Regions from separate parts of the Sphingobacterium sp. BIGb0116 genome, predicted to be linked through region 2. Evidence: riboswitches for the same ligand, from Rfam matches in the RefSeq annotation. Region 2 holds a riboswitch; the other holds the start of a gene.

Region 1 (4,205 bases), on a different contig from region 2:
CAGATTCAACAGCCGAATACCAGAATGAATCACTGAAGCAGAAAGCCATTGCACCAACTAAACCCGCAGCAAAAATTTGGAAATAATTCGATAATTGAACTTTCTCTTGCCTGTTGAGTATCCTTTTGGCAATTGCTGTTATCGTCCAGAATAAAAATGTAACAGTAAGCCCACTGCAGATTGCGGATCCAATATTCATCCAATAGGCAATTTTACCTGCATTACCAAAAGCCAGGTTGGAAAATATATTCTGAATAAGAAGAAATAATGGTGCTCCCGGTTGGTGTGCCACTTCTAGCTTGTAGGCACAGGCAATAAATTCACCACAATCCCACCAGCTTACCGTCTTTTCAACGGTGGCGATATATACACATGTAGCAATTAGTCCGCAAGCAAAGCCGAGTAGAGAATTTAATCTAGTGTACTTCATAAGGTCAATTTGGTCTATTGTTAAAATCCTTTTTAGCACTTTAAGTTAAAAAGTTATCCTGACTCCAATAAGTTAATTAACACTATTTAACACAAGTATCTGACTATAAACAGGCTACTCAACCCTGAATATAGAGACCGACCTAAACCACACTATCGAAATTATGGACTTATTTCGGGCTTTCACAACTAATATTACAATAAAAAAAGGAAGCTTATTGGCTCCCTTTTCGTATTATTTTTATGAGTTAGGCTAGTTTTTCAACAATTTTCTTTGTTGGACCAGGATTACTCATCGTATAGAAATGTAATACCGGAGCGCCAAATTTAATCAGCTCCTGACATTGTTGCACCAACCACTCCTCACCGACTTGTCTGACGTCGGCATTCGTTTTACATGCTGAAACAGCATCGCTCAGTTCCTCCGGAATATCTAAATGAAATATCCTTGGTAAGGTCACCAACTGCTTTTTCGTTGTCAATGGTTTTAATCCTGGAATAATAGGCACATGGATTCCATTGTCTCTACATTTTGTTACAAACTCTTTGTATTTTTCAACATTAAAGAACATCTGAGTCACAATAAACTCTGCTCCCATATCGACTTTTTGTTTCAGATATTTAAAATCAGTATTGAAATTTGGCGATTCAAAATGCTTTTCGGGATATCCCGCTACTCCGATGCAAAAATCAGTCTTTTCCGATGTGATAATGTCTTCATGCAAATACTTTCCTTTATTCATATCAGTTACCTGTTCCAATAGGTCTGTTGCAAAAGCATGTCCACCATCGCTCGGTATGAAATCGGCATCGCCTTTACGTGCATCTCCCCGCAATACCAAGACGTTATCTATCCCCAGGAAGTTCAAATCGATCAGGGCATTTTCAGTTTCCTCTTTTGTAAAACCACCACATATCAAATGGGGCACCGCATCTACTTTATATTTATTCATGATTGCAGCACATATCGCCACTGTCCCAGGACGTTTACGATAGGAAACGCGTTCCAGTAATCCACTCGCATGCTCTTTATAGATATAATCTTCCCGATGGTAGGTTACGTCGATAAAAGGAGGTTTAAACTCCATCAGTTCATCCATGGTTTTAAAAATACTTTGGATGCCCTGCCCTTTTGCCGGTGGCAATAGCTCAAAAGAAAACAATGTTTTTCCTTTGGCATTCTGGATATGATCGATAATCTTCATTAAAAAACTGTTTTTAGTTTGGTTGGCTTACATCGAAACGCACAAGTCGAGGAATCGTTTATCTACATGTAACTTATCTTTCCCACATGGAGTAGGGTAGAATTTAGCACCTTGAACAATACAGGTTGCTAAGGCTTCAACGGGTCTAGTCCCTCGGCCTTTCTCTATAAGCGTTGCTAATATCGTTTTAAAAAATCAAAAGACAAAAATATTTTTTCGAAAAGGCAAAAATAGCGGCAAAAAGACTGCAATAAATGCGGCTTCAGGTTTATTCCCAGTCAACAACAGGAATTTACGCTCCACCAAAAGTAAAAGACTTAAAAAAACAGATAAAATTAACGATCGAGGATCATCGACAGCGAAGATATTGACTATGCCACAACAGGATTGGCTAAAGATTCGCTGCCAGGGAATTCCGTAGATTTTTGAGATAAAATGTGATCAATAAGAGTCCTGTAACATGGTACTCCTCTTTCGATCCAAATTTAAAACCATCAAATAAATATTGATAGGCGACTAATGCATTTTTTTCGTTGTAAAATAATTCCTTCCAAGAATCGGGAACATCTGCCCATGCCTTGAGCACAATGCCATTCTCAGCATAAATAATGGGTGATTCAACACCATCCATTCGATAATCGTGATGTGTACCAGAACTTGATATGTGTTGGAAATAAGCGATAGAATAATCTACAAAATTCAATGCCCTAGCTTTTATCTCCTTTTCACTTTCTGATTTTACAGGGGCATTTCGCCATAGATTCACTTGGCTATCAAATTTGCTGGGGGTCTCCCGGATAGGGGTTTTATCTAACGCAAAGTTGATATAAAGTCTTTCGCTAGTGGGTATACGTGCTGAGCTAAACTGTGAAAAATCACCTCTCAGCTGAACAAAATCGCTTTTTACCTTAATAATATCTAATGCGAGGCTACCTTTTTTCTCATCGGTCAATTCTAATCGATCGCCGTTGAATCTATACTTACCGAAGAGTAAGATATCATCGATCGCCATGACAAACTTGTCTTTATCATGGAGAGAGAGAAAGGACCGATATATCGTAGGATCATTACCATAGGTATCTGCCTCGACATTTTGGGGTGATTCTCTTTTTACTTTATGATACTCTTCATTTGAATAGCCCAATATCATTTGGTAATTGCCTTCAGGAAAGTCCTTTTTCTTCCCAAAGAAAGCACAAGAAGACAACGAGAATACGAATAGCAGCAGTAATAACGGTTTCAAAATCAATCAATAATTATGGCCAGTAATAATATACAGACCAAGATAAGAAATTACTGCAATAGTTCGTATACTGCTATTTATTTGAATAAGCTCGGGGATATGCTTATTCTTTATAAAGATCCACCAAGCCTTCTGGCAATTCAACTTCAATGATCTCCTCTTCGCCATCGATTCCTAAGATCAAATCATCAGACAACGGGAACATCAGTTCTTTACCGTCCATATTTACCGAGGCGACAAATTGTTGTGGAAATTCCTGGACATCTGTTATTTGCCCCAGTTCACCATGGTTTTCATCAATCACTAAAAAACCGATTAAATCAGTATATCTAAAATCATCTGGATCGCGCTCGGGCATCTTATCATTGGAAAGATATAGCTTTTTACGGACAAGTACTTGAGCCTTATCGATATGATCCACATCCTCAAATGTCACATACGCTGTACTATTTTTTTGAAATTTAATGGTATCAACAAAATAAGGAACAAGCTTTTTGTTCACTTCCACAAAGACAACATCGATATTCAAACTCTCGTATTCCTCGAATTCAAAAAACAGTTGTACTTCTCCTTTAAGACCTCTTGTTTTACTGATGTAACCGATGTAAAAGCTTTGATCAATAGTCATATATTTCGTATTTAGCGATTAGCTGTGAGACATGATTTGGCAAACCATTAGCCTATTGGCTGTTTCAAAAAAAGCCGGCTCAAGATTGAGTCGGCTTTCTCGAATACTTTATGAAAGAATTAACCTTCAGTTTCTTCTGATGCAGGAGCTTCAGTCTCCTCAGCAGCAGTTTCTTCCGCTACAGGAGCATTTTTAGCAGCTACAGCAGCAGCTTTTTCTTCTTTTTTCTTAGCTTCAGCAGCTAAAGCAGCTTTTCTAGTTTCAGCTTTAGTTTGTGCTAAACCATCTTTTTTACCAGTGATTCTTGCATCATTAGCTTCAGTCCAAGCTGTAAATTTAGCTTCAGCAGCAGCTTCATCAAAAGCACCTTTTTTCACACCACCTTGCAAGTGTTTTTTGTAAAGAACACCTTTGTAAGAAAGGATAGCGCGAGCAGTGTCAGTTGGTTGAGCACCTTTATTCATCCAATCCAAAGCTTTTTCAAAATCCAAAACGATAGTTGCTGGATTTGTGTTTGGGTTGTAAGAACCAATACGTTCGATGAATTTACCGTCACGTGGAGCGCGAGAATCCGCTACGACTACGTGGTAAAAAGGACGTCCTTTTTTACCGTGTCTTTGCAATCTGATTTTAGTTGCCATTCTTTAATTTTATTTTATGTATTCAACATATCCCCCGAGCTTCATACTAGAGGGGATGC
Region 2 (4,205 bases):
TGGCTTCGCGCTTCGGCAACAAGCGCTTCATAGCTGGGGCTTTCCACTTTAAAAGGCTCGGTCAAGGGGATAATCTCTGCTGTAATACCGCCAATTAGCTGCAGCTTCTGATTTGCAGCCTGAATATCATGACCGATCTGCACGAGCAACAGTTCCCGCTTCGAAAGCTCCAACGAAATACGCAGGACGTCACTGTGTAATACCACGCCCGCCTTATACAGATGTTCAATCTCTTTGAGCTGTACCCGTTGATCAGCAATATCCTGCTCGATTAAAGATCGGTTACTATACGACAGTTCCAAATCCAAAAAAAGATTGCAAACCTCCAATTTCGTCTGCGCTGCGGCATTCTTCCAATCGATTCTGGCCAGCTCATTTTCCAATTTTTTGGACTCAATTTTCATCAGGTCCCGATGCCCATTGTAGAGGTTCAGATAAAAATCCAGGCCGCTATCGTACAAGTAATGAATGATATCATGCTGGGAAGGTTTATTTAAAAGCCCCTGGTCATACACAGGCATATTACTCGCATAACTAGCAGAAGCTCTGGCGGAAATTTTGGGCAGCAACTCCATGCGTTGCTGCTGTACTGCCACCTCAGTTTCTTTGAGCTGCAAATAGGACTGCTCGATGTATTTACTGTTCTGTAGCGCTTTGTCGATCATGTCTTTCAGGGACATGCGCAAAGAATCGAGGGCGAAGGTGTCCGAAATAGCGAATACTAACAATCCCATGGTTAGTATTCCTTTTGCCCAATAGGGAGGAAAAAAGTTCACGTGTGCTATGTAATTTTTTTGCGTAGCAAACTTAGACACTTATTGGAACTTGGATTTCTTCACAAACGCCAATATGTTATGGAAAAAAGACATTTTTTCATCAATTCAAACAAAAAGACCAATATCTGCCAAGAAGCCCTTACAATATCCTTTTTTACAGCACATAAAAAAGGCCTTTCAAATCATGATTTGAAAGGCCTTTTTCGACGGTATAATAATAGATTATCCGTATAAGGAATCTTCTATTGCATTCCACAACTGGATTCTTTTTTGTAGCGCAATTTTACTGATCTCTTTCATTTCTGTCCATTTAACCTCATCGTCCTTCCCGAGATCTGTGATCATCTGCATCGCCAAAGGCCCATGCTCGTCGCCGTCAAGATCAATATGACGTTGAAAATAATAGATAAAGCTATCCAGATTGGCTGTAGGGAAGTTTGTTTTAATTTCTTCCAAAATAGAGGTAAACATTCCCGGGATAAGATCTTCGCGTCCAAATGTAAATGCAGCAGCAATTTTATGCACCTCGCCCTCAGCAATCACTTCGAATGTAAAATTCAAAAAGTCTTTGATCCGCTTGTCCAATGTGGTCGTTGCAATGACATCGAATATGTTACTCGATTTTTTGGCGTGAGCAATAAATTTGTTGACCAGATGAAGGTCGGCACCCATGGCATCCATGGCGTCCAGATACATCTCAAAATGGCTCAAACGGCGGCCATCAATATATTCATCCGACTCCTCAGCCAATACAATTTCGTTGATTAGATAGCGTGTTGATGGATGCTCACTCGCAAACCAAGGTAAAGTCGTACAGGTCAATTTAATCTGTAAAGCTTTTAGTAAAGACATAAAATCCCATACAGCGTACACATGCCCTTCTGTAAAAGAACGTAGATTCTTGATCGTTTTGATCTTACGATACAAAGGGTGTTGCAATAATACCTCGCGTTCGGCAGCAATGTATTCGTTAATTTCCGCAATTCTATTCATGGCGCAAAAGTATTGTCTTATCTCTATTTTTAAAAGTATTTTCGATGAGATTACAGTAACATGATAAATTTTTCGCCCAGCTATCCGCTTCATAACCAAATCACAGCCAACAACGCGCCTCGCTTTTGACCGCCCTACTCCCGTTGCTAACGCTCATTTACCCTTAAAAACAAAAATATTTTTAATTATAAAAAATAATCTACTATATTTGTAGAGTATTCAGAATTGCATGATGCAATACCAACCGAGTGCAGGCACCGCGGTGGTAAATTAATACGGGTTTCGACCAAAATAAACGTCGCAGAACGATTATTTTCCCTACAAGATCTGGATACAGTTTATGGTTTAATCCTTTAAATTTTTAAATTGTATGGCTACTACAACAAATCTTTACCAACACTTACTGGAAAAATTCAGTTATTATTCAACAGATGAACTGATCCAGCTCAACAATGACACCATCTTAGGACAAGGCTGGGGTTCAGCCAAGGCAACCTTTAGAACAGCTTTGATCAGTACGTTCTCCAAAAGAGGACTGGATCTTTCCAACATCATTTCCAAGGAAGACGGTTTTACCTCAGTGAAGCATGTTCCTGTACGCTTGGAACAGAATGTCCTGATTCCTTTACAATAATCGTTATCGGCAAAAAAAAGCGCGCATCGAAAGGACTTCGTGCGCGCTGCTGTGGTTGGTTTAGGAAATTGCCGATTTAAAAGAAGGCAATAATCTTATTATTTATAGTTTGGATTCTGAATTAACACACCTGCGCTTTTCTCAATTTCTGTTTGTGGTAATGGCCAGCGGTAAAATTTGTCTTCAAAATGATAGGGCACTTTACTGTCTTTGACCGCATTGAGTACTTCGCCTGCGATATGCCAACGAATCAGGTCGTAATGCCGTAGTCCTTCGAAAGCAAGTTCAACCCTTCTTTCGTGACGGATACGGTCGCGCATTTTTTCCTTGTTATAACCGGCAGGGAACCCGGGCATCTGAACGCGGCTCCTCAGGGTATTCATAGCATCGTAAACCGATTGATCTGGTCCGGCGATTTCATTTTGTGCTTCGGCATACATCAATAACACCTCTCCAAACCGCAGTACAACAGCATCCTGTTGGCTCAATGTTGAAAAGCCGAAAGGTAAGTTGGCCGGATCCAAAAATTTCAGCACCCCATAACCTGTAGGCCGCGGATTGGACGGTGTATGGATCTTACCGCCGCCAAAGTCGGGATGATCCACGAAAATTGTTTTGCTCAAGCGCGGATCCCTATCTTTGAAGGGATTGACTCGGTCAGTCAAAGGTGATTCGCCAAAAGGCAGACCATCTTTGCATTCATAGGTATCCACGAGGTTTTGCAACGGTGAAGCAGCAATCCAATCGCCTAGGTACATGTCCCAAGGGGCTGTATTATTCGGTGCCAGAAAATTGACCGAAAAGATAATCTCGGTATTGTTCTTCTGTGTTGCGTCGCGAAAGACATTTTCAAAAGCCGTACTCAGGGTATACTCTTTCATGACATCGGTGCATAAATCTTTTACCTCTTTCAGAATTGCTAAATCGGGCACCCCTTTATCACCATAAGCCGCAAACAGTAAAACCCGTGCTTTCAAGGCTTTTGCTGAACTTGCGGTCGCATGCCCCCCATTGTTGAAATACGGTTTAGCCGCTAAGTTGGCGATCCCGAAATCCAGATCGGCCCGAATCTGTTTTAGAATATTTTCCGCAGTTTCCTTTGGCTGACGTTGATTCTCCAGACTGAGGGGAGTCAGTACAAGTGGCACTTCACCATAGATACTGTACAATTGGAAATACACAAAAGCACGGATAAAGCGGCCTTCGGCTTCCATATTTTTCTTCTCTGGATCGTTCATATCGGCGCCATTGTAGCCCTGAAGCTTCTCGATCAGGCGATTGGCACGTCCTATTCCCACATAAGCATCGTTATAAATTCCGGTTTCATACCCCCCTGTGGTCGGATTTAAATTCCCACCTACGATTTCATTGACGCTACCTGAGTTGAACTGATTGTAGCCATTGTCGGTCAGACAGTCCCGGAAAGGCATCCCATAGGAGAAAGCCTCACTCTGCAATGACGCGTATACACCGGCCAATGCATTATCAAAATCCGATTTTTTGCTAAAATAGTTGTCCGAAGCGATCTGATCCAAAGGATTAAGGTCCAAGGCACTGTTACAGGAACCCAAAAATAGTCCGGATAGCATCAACGCTGTTATAAATTTCTTTTTCATAGCACTTAAAAGTTAACTTGTACACCAAATGAATAAATCTTGTTTTGTGGATACTGTACCAGATCACCATTTCCATAGCGTTCAGGGTCCAAGCCCTTAAATTTGGTCGCAGTAAGGAGGTTATCACCCGAAAAATAAACCCTTAGGCGGTCAATTTTATATTTTTTCAACAGCCCTTCAGGTAAA

Evidence for each region. A riboswitch is a leader RNA that binds a small molecule or an ion and turns the genes downstream of it on or off. The one in region 2 is predicted to bind S-adenosylmethionine.
Region 1: linked by a shared signal. The riboswitch ahead of M2419_RS17535 (methylenetetrahydrofolate reductase) and the one ahead of M2419_RS05730 (5-oxoprolinase) in region 2 are both predicted to bind S-adenosylmethionine.

What each region holds. Positions count from the first base shown of each region.
Region 1 covers NZ_JANUDT010000007.1:255,015-259,219, forward strand. Annotated here, with positions in the region: gene M2419_RS17530 (DUF2723 domain-containing protein) at 1-430, opposite strand, end outside; gene M2419_RS17535 (methylenetetrahydrofolate reductase) at 678-1,634, opposite strand; SAM riboswitch class I at 1,705-1,807, opposite strand; gene M2419_RS17540 (hypothetical protein) at 2,026-2,877, opposite strand; gene rimM (ribosome maturation factor RimM) at 2,981-3,505, opposite strand; gene M2419_RS17550 (30S ribosomal protein S16) at 3,625-4,146, opposite strand.
Region 2 covers NZ_JANUDT010000001.1:1,358,312-1,362,516, forward strand. Annotated here, with positions in the region: gene M2419_RS05720 (TolC family protein) at 1-734, opposite strand, end outside; gene M2419_RS05725 (DUF3050 domain-containing protein) at 999-1,769, opposite strand; SAM-I-IV-variant riboswitch at 1,980-2,073, shown strand; gene M2419_RS05730 (5-oxoprolinase) at 2,140-2,403, shown strand; gene M2419_RS05735 (RagB/SusD family nutrient uptake outer membrane protein) at 2,502-4,019, opposite strand; gene M2419_RS05740 (TonB-dependent receptor) at 4,025-4,205, opposite strand, start outside.